2 regions of the Roseivivax sp. genome follow, and region 1 is predicted to be linked to the other one. Evidence: riboswitches for the same ligand, from Rfam matches in the RefSeq annotation. Region 1 holds a riboswitch; the other holds the start of a gene.
What was found. A riboswitch is a leader RNA that binds a small molecule or an ion and turns the genes downstream of it on or off. The one in region 1 is predicted to bind cobalamin.
Positions count from the first base shown of each region.

Region 1 (7,040 bases):
CGACGCCTCCCGAGGTCAGGAACCAGCGCGCCAGCTCCAGCGCGGCGCGGATCGCGGCGGGGGCATCAGCGACGGCGCGGCCCGTGGGGGCGCCCTCGGCGCGGACCAGGAGGCCGCCCTCCGCCGCACCCTCGATCCGCACGTCGCCGCTGATGCCCGCAAGAACGCGGGACGGCCCGGGGTCGAGCGCGAAACCGAACTTCGAGGGCAGGGGGGCGAGGTCTTTCGCCTCGGCCAGGGCCTCTTCCAGAGCCTTTGCCAGCGCGCGGGTTTCAGCGCCGCCGAAAGGGTCGCTCACGAGGTTGCGCCGGGCCTCGACCGCCGGGTCGGTGTCGAGCAGGTCGAGCGCGGACAGGCGCGCGCGCAGCGGGGCGAGTGCATCCTCGGCCACGCCCCGGATCTGCAGGTTCGCGCGGCGGGTCAGGGCGATCTCGCCATTCCCAAACGCCTCCGCCGCCGCAGCCAGCCCCGCGACCTGTTGGGGCGACAGGTGACCCGCGCGCGGGCGCACCCGCAGCACGTAGCCGTCGCCCGAGGCCATGGGCCGCAGCGCCCCGGGGCACCAGCCGCGCACCGCGCCGCTCATGCCTCGGCCTCGAGCGCGGGGCCGGTGGCGTTGCGGCGGCTCTGCCAGAGACCCGCCGCGCGCAGCGCCTCGAAGCGCGCGCGCATGGCCTCGAGCGCCTCGGGGTTGGCCTCGGAAAGGAAGTCGCGCACCTCGGCGTCGCCGAGCGTCGCGGCGTGGAAGGCGTCGAAGAGATGCGGCGCGACCGCGTCGGCCAGATGCGCGAAGGCGGCCATGTTCTCGAGCGTGGCGGCGATCTCGGCGGCGCCTCGGAAACCGTGGCGCCTCATGCCGGCGATCCAGCCGGGATGGGTGGCGCGGGCGCGGACCACGCGGGCGACCTCTTCGGAAAGCGCCCGGGCGCGGGGTTCCTCGGGGTTGGTCGCATCGAGGTGCCAGAGCCGCGCCGCGCCGCCCGCGACGCCCTGGGCTGCGGCGAAGCCCGCCTCGTGGCTGGCGTAATCCTCGGCCAGCAGGATGTCGGTCTCGGGCAGGTCCTGGAGGTGCACGAAAGCCTCGGCGCCCGCCACCCGGTCGCGGATCGCGGATCGGTCCTCGACCGCGGCCTCGCCGTCGAGCGCCCAGGCCGAGGCGGCGAGCCAGGCCTCGCCCGCCCGGGCGCGGGCCTCGTCGCTGTAGTCGGTCAGTTCGGGCCCCATGGCGAGGCCGAAGGAGCCGGGCGCGGGGCCGAAGACCCGCGCGCCCTCGTGGCCGACATAGGGGTTCCAGTCCGCCGCCTCGTCGCGGGCGGCCAGCGCGCGCACCGCCTGCTGGAAAAGCGCGGTCAGCACCGGGAAGACATCGCGGAAGAGGCCCGAGACCCGCAGGGTGACGTCGATGCGCGGGCGCTCCAGCTCGGCGATGGGCAGGACCTCGATGCCCGAGACCCGCTCGGTGCCCTCGTCCCAGACCGGCCGCACGCCCAGGAGCGCGAGCGCCATGGCGAACTCCTCGCCCGCGGTGCGCATGGTGGCCGAGCCCCAGAGGTCCACCACCACGCTTTTCGGCCAGTCGCCCTCGTCCTGCAGGTGGCGGCGCACCAGTTCCTCGGCGAGGCGGCCGCCCTGGGCGTAGGCCGCCCGGCTCGGCACCGCGCGGGGGTCGGTGGTGAAGAGGTTGCGGCCCGTCGGCAGCACGTCGCGCCGGCCGCGCCAGGGCGAGCCCGAGGGTCCGGGCGCGATGCGCCGCCCGGCAAGCGCGTCGAGCAGCCCCTGCCGCTCGGCGCGGGCGGCCTCGGCCATGTCGTCCGGGTGGTCCTCCCGCGTGCGGCCCCAGACGTGCAGCCCGTCGCCGTAGCGGCTTTCCTTCACGTCGCAGACGAAGCGGTCGATGCGGGTCACCGCCTCGGCCTCGCACATGGCGCCGTCGATGCCGAGGTCCTCCTCGACGCCCTCGGCGCGGGCCTCCATGCGGATGTCGTCGATCAGCCGGTCGCGGCGGCGCGGGTCGAGCCCGTCGGCGTTGGAGAACTCGTCGAGCAGCGCCTCGAGCCGCAGGAGCCGGTCGGGCGTCTTGCTGTCGGCCAGCGGCGGCGGGACATGGCCCAGCGTCACCGCGCCGATCCGGCGCTTGGCCTGGGCGGCCTCGCCGGGGTCGTTGACGATGAAGGGATAGATCACCGGCAGCGCGCCGGTCAGCGCCTCGGGCCAGCACTCGGAAGACAGCGCCACCGATTTCCCTGGCAGCCATTCCAGCGTGCCATGGGCGCCGACATGAACCAGTGCGTCGGCCTCTCCGCGGAGCCAGAGGTAGAAGGCGACATAGGCATGGCAGGGCGTGCGGGCGAGGTCGTGGTAGTCGTCCTCGCGCTCTGCGCGGTGCCCGCGTTCGGGCTGCAGCGCGACCAGGGCCTGGCCGCGGCGAAGCGCGCGGAAGCGCAGCGCACCGTTGTCCGCGGCGTCACGGGCGGGCCCCCAGGCGGCTTCGAGGTCGTCGCGGAGCGCCTGCGGCAGCCGGGCCAGCGCGGCCTCGTAGTCGGCGAGCGGCCAGGTGATCTCGGCGGTCTCGAGCGCCTCGGCAAGCGGCGCGCCGGGGGCGAGGGTGTAGCCCGCCTCGGCCAGGTCGCCGAGGATCGCCTCGCCCGAGGCCAGCGCGTCGAGGCCCACCGCATGGGCCATGTTCCAGTCCCGCCCGGGATAGGTCGAGAGGACCAGCGCCACCCGGCGCCGGGCCGTGGGGCAGGCGGCGAGCCGGTGCCAGCCCGCCACCCGGTCGGCGAGCGCGGCGATGCGGTCGGGCTCGGGCACATGGCGCAGGCGGGCGAACTGCAGGTCGGGGTCGCGGGGCTCGGGCTCCTTGAAGCTCGCGACACCCGCGAAGAGCCGTCCGTCGACCTCGGGCAGCACGACATGCATGGCGAGGTCGGCGGGCGAGAAGCCGCGCTCGGCCTCGTCCCAGGCTTTCCGGGTCGAGGTGGCGAGCGCCACCTGGAAGACCGGCACGCCGCCCGCGTCGAGCGGCGAGCTGCCCGCGCTGCCCTTGCCGGAGAAGGCCGTGGCATTGACCACCGCGACCGGGTCGAGCCCCGCCACCTGCCGCTCGAGCCAGCCCGACGCGTCGGGCGCCTTGAGCGAGGGGGCAAAAAGGCCGAGGACCGCGAAGCCGCGGTGCCTGAGCGCGGTGAAAAGCGCCTCGACCGGGGCGAGGTCGGCGGCGGCGAGGAAGGAGCGGTAGAAGACGACGAGGACCAGGGGTTTTTCGGGGGCCTCGGGGGCGCGGGCGGGCTGCGTGTCGCCCTCGTCGAAAGACCCCGCGTCCGGCAGCGCCCCGAGGCGCGCCAGCGCCGGGCAGGTCACGCCATGTTCCGGCGTCCAGGCGCCGACCAGCGGGAGCGCCTTCACGCCCCGCACCGGACCCGCGTAGAGCCCCGCCGCCAGCGCCATCTGCGCCAGCGCCGCCTGCGCGGCCACCGCGCCGCCGGTGTCGCAGAGATGCGCCAGCCGCCGCAGGGTCGAGACCGGCACCGTCGAGATCTCGTCGAGCCGGGGATCCTCGCGGCCGTCCGCCGGCAGGACCGCCAGGGCGATGCCCTTCTGCCGGGCCAAGGCCTCGATCTGCTGCAGGCCGTAGGGCCAATAGGGCTGCCCGCCAATCAGCCGGATCAGGATGCCATGGGCGCCCTCGAGCGTCTGTTCGACATAGGTGTCGACCGAGAGCGGATGGCGCAGCGCCGCGATATTGGCCAGCCGCAGGCTCGGCAGCTTGCCCTGCCGCCCGCCGCCGCGCTTCCAGCCCGCCGCGAAGGCCCCGAGGTCCGAATCCGAGAAGGACAGCGCCACGATCTCGGCCGGGCTCTGGCCCAGGTCGGTCGGCGTGTCGGTCTCGTCGAGCCCGTGGCTTTCGCGGAAGACGACATGCATGGTCTCAGGCGGTCTCTTCCGCCGCGGTCAGAATGCGGGTGATCGCGGCGCGGTCGATGTCGTCGTGCTCGGCGATGACCACCAAGCGCCCCTCGCGGGCCTCGCCCGGGCCCCAGGGCCGGTCGAACTGGTGGCGCACCCGCGCACCCACTGCCTGCACGAGAAGCCGCATCGGCTTGCCCGCGACGCTGGCGTAGCCCTTGACCCGCAGGATGTTCTGCTCGCGCGCGAGCCGCTCGATGCGCGCGGCCAGATCGGCGGGGGCGGTGAGCTCGGGCAGGGCGACGACGATGCTTTCGAAGTCGTCGTGGTCGTGTTCGGGCACCCCGTCGTGATGCGAGGGGCGCGCCTCGATGTCGTCCTCGGCGGCGGCGCCCAGGCCCAGGATCACCCGGGGGTCGACGCGGCCCTCGGCGACCTCGACCACCGGCAGGCTGCGCGGCGCCTCGGCGGCGATGACCTCGCGGGCGCGGGTCACGCCCTCGGGGCCGGCGAGGTCGGGCTTGGTCAGCAGCACGATGTCGGCGCAGGAGATCTGGTCCTCGAAGACCTCCGACAGCGGGGTCTCGTGGTCGATGCTGTCGTCGGCCTGTCGCTGGGCGTCGACGGCGGCCACATCGGGGGCGAAGCGGCCCGCGGCGACTGCCTCGGCATCGGCGAGCGCCACCACGCCGTCGACGGTGATCTTCGAGCGGATGTCCGGCCAGTCGAAAGCCTTCAGGAGCGGCTTCGGCAGCGCCAGGCCCGAGGTCTCGATCAGGATGTGCTCGGGGCGCGGGTCGAGCTTCAGGAGCGCCTCGATCGTGGGGATGAAGTCATCGGCCACGGTGCAGCAGATGCAGCCGTTGGCCAGCTCCACCACGTTTTCCGCCGGGCAGTCGGGGATCGCACAGCCCTTCAGGATCTCGCCGTCGACGCCGACATCGCCGAACTCGTTCACGACCACGGCCAGGCGCTTGCCGCCGGGGTTCTTCATCAGCTCCGAGATCAGCGTGGTCTTGCCCGAGCCCAGGAAGCCGGTGACGATGGTGACGGGAAGTTTCTCGAGATCGGCCATGTCAGCCCTCCATTGGCGGCACGCGGGCCACGCAGTTTTTCTTGAAATGTTGCGGACGCTCGCGCCAGGGGATCAGCCCGTTGGCGCTGGCGTGGTATTTCGCGGCGCCCTCGCGCAGGACCTCGAGGTCCGAGGCCTCGTGCAGGTTGCCGAAGACATAGGTCCAGCGGCCCGCGCCGCGCAGCGCCACGGTGCAGCCGCCCTCGCAGTTCTGCAGGCATTCCACCGCGCGCAGGGTGACGCCCTCGGGCATCGAGCCCTCGAGCGCCTCGTACAGCGCGGCGCCGGGCCGGGTGCCGTCCTCGGTGACCTCCTGGCCACGGCGGCAGGTGGTGCAGATCAAGAGCTCCGCGGGCGGGCGGTCGGGCAGGTCTTTCAACGGGACGGTCCCATTCTGATCGGGGGAAGGGGCATGAAAGATGGCACGAAGGCTCTGAGCCCGCGGCCACCGGCACACCCCGTCCGGTTGCACTTCCTCGGCGCGAGGCAGGTCTCCCGGCTTTCCGGATGTGAGGCGCGGGCCTCTCGGGCGCCCTGCCTTCCCGACCCGTGACGGGGCCAGTGGCGGAGGGGCGACCTCTCCGGGTCACGGTCGCGGGGGCGGCTGCGGCTGCCTCCCGGGGGGCCGGGCGGTCCGCATTCCCTTTTCACCCCGGACGCGCCGGGGCACCTTGCGCATATGCCTTGTTGCGCCGCGACCCACGCGCTGTCAAGCGGCCAGAGACACCCCGGCGATTGACGGGCCGGGCGGCGCCTGCCAGTCAGTGGCCAAAGCCGCGAAGGAGCCCCGCCATGGACGACGCCACCGCCCGCCACAACGCCAAGATGAAGCGCATCAAGGCCGCCCGCGACGAGATGATGAAGACCAAGACCGAGGAAAAGGGTCTGATCGTGGTGCACACCGGCAAGGGCAAGGGCAAGAGCTCCTCGGCCTTCGGGATGATCATGCGCTGCATCGCCCATGGCATGCCCTGCGCGGTGGTGCAGTTCATCAAGGGCGACTGGGAGACCGGCGAGCGGACCTTCCTGCGCGAGCGCTTTGCCGAGGAGTGCCGGTTCTTCGTCTCGGGCGAGGGCTTCACCTGGGAGACCCAGGACCGCGACCGCGACATCGCCGCCGCCCGCGCCGGCTGGGAGACCGCGAAAGAGCAGATCCGCGACCCGGAGATCTCCTTCGTGCTGCTCGACGAAATCAACATCGCGCTGCGCTACGACTACCTCGACATCGACGAGGTGGTGGACTTCCTGCTGACCGAGAAGCCCGAGATGACCCATGTCGTGCTGACCGGGCGCAACGCCAAGCCCGAGCTGATCGAGGCCGCCGACCTGGTGACCGAGTTCGAACTGGTGAAACATCCCTTCCGCGAGGGGGTGCGCGCCCAGGCGGGCGTGGAGTTCTGATGTTCTTAGGTGCGGCCTCGGGGGACGCCAGCGCCGCTGCGCGGCGCTCCGGGGGCTTTGCCCCCACCGCCCTCCGGGCGGTTCCCCCAAGGTATTTTCGCCAACCTGAAGCAAGGGTTTCTTTACACTTCGCGCGCTACCCTGGCGTCGCGGTGGAGGGAGAGGTCCCGATCGCCGCCCAAGCTGAAGGCGCCGTGCGCGACCCATCTGCAAAAGGGGCGCGTGCGGCGCTGGACGGCAAGTTTGGGTTGGTCGCGTGCCGGGCGGGTCGCGGTGCGGTTTTGTGTGATGGTGTGTGGCGTGGGTTCGGCGGGGCGCGCGAGGCGGTTGGTTTGGTTCGGGGCGCGTTTGAGGAGGCGTTGCGCGGTTTTGTGAGGGTCGGCGGCGGCGTTAAGGTTAATGGCGCGGGTGCCGCCGCGGGGTTCGGCGCATGAGCCGGGCGCTGATGATCCAGGGCACCGGCAGCAATGTCGGAAAGTCCATGCTGGTGGCGGGGCTGATCCGGGCGGCGCGGCGGCGCGGGCTCTCGGTGGCGCCCTTCAAGCCGCAGAACATGTCGAACAACGCCGCGGTGACCTCGGACGGCGGCGAGATCGGCCGCGCCCAGGCGCTGCAGGCGCGGGCGGCGGGCCTCGCGCCGCGGGTCGACATGAACCCG
Region 1 is NZ_JBTOLZ010000016.1:51,006-58,045, forward strand. It holds gene cobG (precorrin-3B synthase) at 1-586, opposite strand, end outside; gene cobN (cobaltochelatase subunit CobN) at 583-3,924, opposite strand; gene cobW (cobalamin biosynthesis protein CobW) at 3,929-4,981, opposite strand; gene ACX938_RS12960 (DUF1636 family protein) at 4,983-5,360, opposite strand; cobalamin riboswitch at 5,450-5,670, opposite strand; gene cobO (cob(I)yrinic acid a,c-diamide adenosyltransferase) at 5,774-6,382, shown strand; gene ACX938_RS12970 (cobyric acid synthase) at 6,813-7,040, shown strand, end outside.

Region 2 (7,040 bases), on a different contig from region 1:
ACAGGCGGTAGGCCCGAAGCGCCGGCAGAAGGCTGGTCAGCGCCGCCGCGGCGATCACAAGCGCGAGAACCGCCGCTTCGCGCAGCGTCGGCGGCGCGATCGGCAGCCAGAGGCCGAAGGCGCTGTCGACCAGCGGCTGCGCGATGACGAGCCCGGCGTAAAGCAACGCCAGCCCGAGGCCCGCGCCGAGGGCCGCCATCAGCGCGGCCTCCAGCACCAGAAGCCCGAGGATCGTGGCCGGCCGCGCGCCCATGGCCCGCCAGATCGCCATCTCGCGCCTGCGTTCGTTCAGCGAGGAGAAGATCATCGCCATCATGCCCAGAAGCGCGGTGACCACGACCATGGCGGAGACACCGATCAGCGCCGTCTCGGCCACCCCGACGATCTGCCAGAGCTCCTGCAGCGCGACGCCCGGCAGCACCGCCAGAAGCGGCTCCTCGGGGTATTGGTTGATCCAGCGTTGCAACCCGAAGACCTGCAGGCGCGACTGCGTGCCGACCAAGGCCGCCGTCACCGCCGAGGGCGTCAGGTCCATCTCGCGGATGCGCTCCACCGGGGTCGCGGGCCCGGGCCGCTGGGCGCCCGAGCGCCAGTCGACATGGATCGCCTCGATCGCCTCGAGGCTGACGATCACCGTGCGGTCCACCGGCGTGCCGGTGCGGGCCACGATGCCCGCGACCCGGAACGGCTGGTCGCCGTGATCGGTGAAGGAGGCGAGCCCGTGGCTAACCACGATCGGATCGCCCACCGCGTATCCCAGCGCGGCCGCCACCTCGGCGCCGATCACCGCGTCGTAGAGGTCGCCCAGGCCCTGCCCCTGGGCGATCTCCAGCGCGCGGCCGCCGCGGTAGCGGTAGTGCTCGAAGAAGGCCCCGGTGGTGCCCATGACGCGGAACTGGCGGTGGCTGTCGCCAAGCGAGATCGGGACGATCCAGTCGACCTCGGGCCGCGCGGCGATGTCCTGGTAGCTCTGCCAGGTGACGTTGTTGGTGGCATTGCCGATGCGGAAGACCGAGTAGAGCAAGAGCTGCACCGAGCCCGAGCGCGCGCCGACGATCAGGTCGGTGCCCGAGATCGTGTCGGCGAAGCTCGCCCGCGCGCCGGTGCGCACCTTCTCGACACCGAGGAACAGCGCCACCGACAGCGCGATGGCCAGCACCGTCATGCCCACGGTCAGGGCGCGCGCCAGGAGCGAGGCAAAGGCCAGTCGCAGGATCATGCGGGCGCCTCGATGTCGGCGATCTCCGCCAGCCGCACCACGCGGTCGAAGCGGGCGCCGAGGCGTTCGTCATGGCTGACCATCAAAAGCGAGGCCCCGGTCGCCTCCAGCCGGTCGAACATCAGGCCCAGGAAGCTGTCCTGCGTCGCGGCATCGAGCGCCGAGGTCGGCTCGTCGGCGACGATCAGCGGCGGCTGGCCGATCAGCGCCCGGGCCACCGCGACGCGCTGCTGCTGGCCGACCGAGAGCCGCCCGGCCTTGCTGGCAAGCACGCTCTCGGGCAGCGCCAGCGCTGCGCAGAGGGCGCGGGCCTCGCCCGGGGTGGCCCGCGCGCGCCGCTCCGGTGCGAAGCGCAGCGGCAGCAGGATGTTGTCCGCCACGCTGGCATAGGGCAGCAGGTTGAACTGCTGGAAGATGACGCCGATCCGCTCCGCCCGGAACCGGTCGCGCGCGCCCGCAGTGAGCGCCGCGAGGTCCTGCCCGCCGACGCGGACGCGGCCCGAGCCCGCCGTGACGATGCCGCAGATCAGCGAGAGCAGCGTCGACTTGCCGGACCCGCTTTCGCCCAGAAGCAGGACGCGCTCGCCCGCCGCCATGGTGAAGCCCGGCACCGACAGCCCGAAGGATCCCCGCCCCGGCCAGCGGAAGCGCAGAGCCTCGAGCGCCAGCGCCGGTTCGGTCATTCGAGCGTGAGCTCGGCGGCGCCCGGGGTCAGCGCCGCCAGACCGGCGCCCGCCTCGGTGACATATTGCACCTCGATCTCCCGGGCGTTGCCGAAGGTCTCGAAGAAGGGAAAGCCCAGGGTCGTGAGCGCGTCTTCCTCGTCGCAGGCGAAACCATAGGTGACGTGGAACTCGCTGTGGTCCGCGCTGTGCTCTTCGGCGTGGTCGTGGTCGTCGTCCTCGCCGTGGGCGTCGTGGTCGTGATCCTCGCCCGCCTCGTGCGCGTGGTCCTCGCCCTCGGCATGTGTGTCGTGGTCGTGGCCGTGGTCGTCGCTCTCGGCGTGGTTCGCGTCCTGCGCATCGTCATGCCCGCCGCCGTGAAGCTGCGCCACAACCTCGGTCAGCCGGCAGCCCGCGGGTTCCGGCAGGGTCACGATGGTCTCAGGCGCGAGGAACTGGCGGATGGCCGCGGCGACGGCCTCCTTCTCCTCGGTCGACCGCGCCGGGTATTCGAAGCCGACGATGTCCGCGCCCGGCGAATGGAGGGTGATCTCCACCCGGCCCTGTTCGACTGCGATTTCAGCCGTGGAGACGCCATGCACATGCGCGCCCATCTCGCGGGCTTCCTGCGCGGGCGTGGCGGTCGCGGCGGAGGCGGCAGCCGATGCGAGGACGAGGGTCAGAACGGTCGGTTTCATGGGCGCTCCTTTACCCCGATATGGATGATGAAATGCGCAGGCCATGGCAAGACCCGCGCGGCGGTGTTTACTGTGCGCAGTGGCGTCGGCCGCGGGTCGCGGACCGCGCGCGACACCGTGGAACGCCGAAACCCGACCCTGATTCCCTGATCCACCACCCGGAAAGCCTCTGATGCGCACGCCTCGGACCCGGGCCATCCACCTCGCGCCGACAAGCACCGCCCCCCTGATCCGCCATTGACCCACAGCCCCCGATCTGCGCTTGTGGCGCCCGATGGTTCTCGACGGCTGACGGCCCGAGAGATGAAAAGGGAACGCGGTGCGGCGCCTCGGGCGCCAATTCCGCGACTGCCCCCGCAACTGTAGGCGGCGAGCACCCCGAGGTTGACCACTGGGCCAATACGGCTCGGGAAGGTTCGGGACAGCGACGACCCGCAAGTCAGGAGACCTGCCATCTCCGGGGCCCGACGGGCCCTGCAGTCACCTTCAACCCAGGCGGGGTGCCGTGGGAGGAGTGCCAGAGATGGACCCGACAGGGCTTGTGACATCGCCGGTATCCCGCCCGCTCCGCGATCAAGCGCGGAGGGCGCGATGTTATTGGCACAGACCTTACTGCAACTCGACGTAGGACCGCTGCCGCCCGACCGGGCGGAAGAGATGGCGCAGCTCGGCTACCTGCAATGGCTGGGCGCCCTGCCCGGCGACGCCGGATACCGGCAGGAGGCGCTTCGGGCCCGCGCGGTGGCGCTGCCGCTGGCCGCGAGTTCTCCCGCCGTGGCGCGGTTCTGCAGGCTCCTGGGCGAGTCGCTCGCGACACCGCTCGCGCCCTTGGCGCTCTCCGTCCCGAAGCGCGTGCGGCGCGGCGGGGCGCGGGCCCGCAGGCTGATGACATGAGCGGGGCATCTTCGTCCCCCGCCGCCGCGCTGACGCTGGACCGGGTGTCCTGGGCGCCCCGGGGCGGCCGCCAGAGGGTCCTGCACGAGACCAGTTTTTCCCTGCCCCCCGGGCGGGTGCTCGGGGTCGTGGGTCCGAACGGCGCGGGCAAGACCACGCTTCTGCGGCTCCTTTACCGGTTTCTCCGCCCGCAGAGCGGCAGTGTGTGTCTCGACGGCAGGGACATCTGGCAGCTCTCCGCCTTGGCCGTGGCGCGCCGCGTCGCCGCCGTCCTGCAGGAGCAGCCGACCGATTTCGCGCTCACCGTGCGGGAGATCGTGGCACTCGGGCGCACCCCGCATCGGCGCGGCTTTGGGGGTGGCTTCGGGGGTGGCACCAGCGCAGCCGACCGGGCAATCATCGAGGACGCGCTCACGCGCATGGACCTCTGCGGCTTCGCCCATCGGCACCTCGGCACCCTCTCGGGCGGCGAGCGGCAGCGGGTCATGGTGGCCCGCGCTCTGACGCAGGAGCCGCGCCTCCTGATCCTCGACGAGCCGACCAACCACCTCGACATCCGCCACCAGCTCGAGGTGCTGCGGCTGATCCGCGACCTGCCGATGACCATCGTGACCTCGCTGCACGACCTGAACATGGCGCTCTGCCACTGCGACGAGGTTCTGCTGCTGAAAGACGGCCGGACCTGCGGCTTCGGCCCGCCGGACCGGGTGCTGACCGAAGCCGGCGTCGCGCGCGCCTTCGAGGTCGGCACGCGCCGGGAAACCCTGTCGCACAGCGGCGCGGATCATCTCTCCTTTCACCTGACACGAGACCTGGAACAGGCATGAAACTCCTCCATCTCCCCCTCCTCGCCGCCCTGCTCGGCACCGCCGGCACCGCCTTCGCGCAGACCACCGTCCAGAGCTGCGACCGCCGCGTGACCTTCGAGGCCCCGCCCGAACGCGCGGTCTCCAACGACATCAACCTGACCGAGATGATGCTGGTCCTGGGGCTGGCCGACCGCATGGTGGGCTACACCGGCATCTCCGGCTGGAAGTCGCTCGACGCCGGGATGCGCTCCGGGGTCGCGGCGCTGCCGGAACTGGCCGCCCGCAAGCCCACCAAGGAGGTTCTGCTGGGCGCGGAGGCCGACTTCCTCTTCGCCGGCTGGAACTACGGCATGACGGTCGGCGGGGAGGTGACGCCCGAGACGCTCGCACCCTTCGGAATCCAGGTCTACGAGCTGACCGAGAGCTGCACGCATGTCATGGACAAGGGCAAAGCCAGCCTCGAGGACATGTATGCCGACCTGATGAACCTCGGCCGCATCTTCGAGGTCGAGGCCCGCGCCGAGGCGCTGGTCGCGGGATACCGCGCCGAGCTTGCCGAGCTCACCGCCGGGCTCGAGACCGGCGCGCCCCCGCGGGTCTTTGTCTACGACAGCGGGCAGGACACGCCCTTCACCGCCGGGCGCTACGCCATGCCGACCGCGCTGATCGAGGCCGCGGGCGGGCGCAACGTCATGGATGATTTCGAGAAAAGCTGGGCGACCGTCTCCTGGGAGGAGGTCGTCGCGCGCGATCCCGAGATCGTGGTGATCGTGGACTACGGCGAGGTCACCGCGGAGGAGAAGCGCGCCTTCCTGATGTCGAACCCCGCCTTCGCCGGGATCGCGGCGGTGAAGAATGACCGTTTCGTCACGCTCGATTACGTCGAGGCAACCCCCGGTCCGCGCAACATCGCGGCGGTCAAGACGCTCGCCGAGAGCTTCTGGGGAGAGTGAGGTGATCCGCGGAACCGATCTCTCCGCAGGCCCAGGCGCCTGGCCCAAGCTGCCTATACTGCTCGCCGCCGGGGTGGTGGTCCTCGTGGCCTCCCTGACACTGGCCATCTCGGTCGGCGCGGTCCAGGTCGGTTTCACCACGGTCTGGGGCGTGCTGGCCGAGAAGATCGCGCCCGGCAGCATCACCCCGCAGTGGTCCGAGGGCCAGGCCGCGATCATCTGGGAGATCCGGTTTCCCCGGGCGCTTCTGGCCATGATGGTCGGCGCCGGCCTCGCGCTGGTCGGCGCCAGCCTGCAGGCGGTGACGCGCAATCCCCTGGCGGATCCGCATCTTCTGGGGATCTCCTCGGGCGGCGCTTTCGGCGCGATCCTGGCGCTTCTGCACACCGGGCTGTTCCTGGGTCTCCTGACGGTCCCGGTCCTGGCCTTTCTGGGCGCGCTCATGGCCACCGGCATCGTGCTGGCGGTGTCGCGCTTCACCGAGGCGACCAGCGCCGACCGGCTGGTCCTGGCCGGTGTCGCGGTGTCCTTCATCGTCATGGCGGCGGCCAATGTGCTGATCTTCCTCGGCGATCCGCGGGCCTCGCACACGGTGGTCTTCTGGATGCTGGGCGGTCTGGGCCTCGCGCAATGGGACCAGCTGATCTACCCGCTGGTCATCCTGGCGGGCTCCGGGGCCTGGCTCCTGAGCCGCGCCGGCGCGCTCAACGCCATGACTGTGGGCGACGAAACCGCCGCGACCCTCGGCATCCCGGTGGCGCGCTTCCGGCTGGCCGTCTTCGGGGTCGGCGCGCTGATCACCGGGGTCATGGTGGCCTTCTCCGGGATCATCGGCTTCGTCGGCCTGATGGTGCCGCATATCGTGCGCCTGCTGGCGGGCGGGGACTACGCCCGGGTGCTGCCCCTCTCCGCGCTGGGCGGCGCGGTGTTCCTTCTCTGGGCCGACATCGCCGCGCGCACCGTGATGGCGCCCGAGGACATGCCCATCGGGATCGTCACCGGCCTGATCGGCGGGATCTTCTTCGTGTGGCTTCTCGGGCGGCGGCGGTGAGGGACGGCGGGGCGCAGTATCGGGAGAAGGCCAGCCGTCGCCGCCTTTCAAAAGCGGCGCAGGAACGGAGGAAATGATGAAGCTTCCAACCATGGGAGAACGAACAGGGGGCGAAAAGTGACCGGGGGCAACGACCGGGGGCAAAGCCTCGTCGCCGGATGCCGAAATCGGCTAAGTCATTGGTGCCCAAGGTCGGACTCGAACCGACACGATCTTTCGACCGGGGGATTTTGAATCCCCTGCGTCTACCATTCCGCCACTTGGGCCCGGCCACTCCTCTACCGTTCGGGGCGGCGCGCGTCCAGCGGGGATCGCGGCTTTCTTGACCCCATGCGCGCCCCGTGCTGAGAAGTGCCGAAGAGCCCCGAGGACAGGCAGCATGCTCCGCACAACCTACGACCGCACCATGGCGCTGGCCGACCATCCGCGCGCGCTTTGGCTTCTGGCCCTCGTCTCCTTCGTGGAGAGCTCGGTCTTCCCGATCCCGCCCGACGTGATGATGATCCCGATGATCCTCGCCGCGCCACGCAAGGCCTGGCTGATCGCCCTGGTGGCGACGCTGTCCTCGGTGGCGGGCGCGGGGCTCGGCTATATCATCGGCGCCTTCTTCTACGAGGGCATCGGCGCGCCGGTCCTCGAGGCGCTCGGCAAGGGCGAGAAGATCGCGGCCTTCAACGAGACCTTCAACACCTATGGGATCTGGGCGGTGCTGGTGGCGGGGCTCACGCCCTTCCCCTTCAAGGTGATCACCATC
Region 2 is NZ_JBTOLZ010000015.1:4,609-11,648, reverse strand. It holds gene ACX938_RS12245 (ABC transporter permease) at 1-1,219, opposite strand, end outside; gene ACX938_RS12240 (ABC transporter ATP-binding protein) at 1,216-1,902, opposite strand; gene zrgA (zinc uptake protein ZrgA) at 1,899-2,579, opposite strand; cobalamin riboswitch at 2,853-3,035, shown strand; gene ACX938_RS12230 (hypothetical protein) at 3,177-3,473, shown strand; partial or broken gene ACX938_RS12225 (ABC transporter ATP-binding protein) at 3,470-4,033, shown strand; gene ACX938_RS12220 (ABC transporter substrate-binding protein) at 4,297-5,235, shown strand; gene ACX938_RS12215 (FecCD family ABC transporter permease) at 5,285-6,286, shown strand; tRNA gene ACX938_RS12210 (tRNA-Leu) at 6,467-6,552, opposite strand; gene ACX938_RS12205 (YqaA family protein) at 6,666-7,040, shown strand, end outside.
Region 2: it holds a riboswitch for cobalamin, as region 1 does, so the genes downstream of both, ACX938_RS12230 (hypothetical protein) here and ACX938_RS12960 (DUF1636 family protein) in region 1, are expected to answer to the same signal.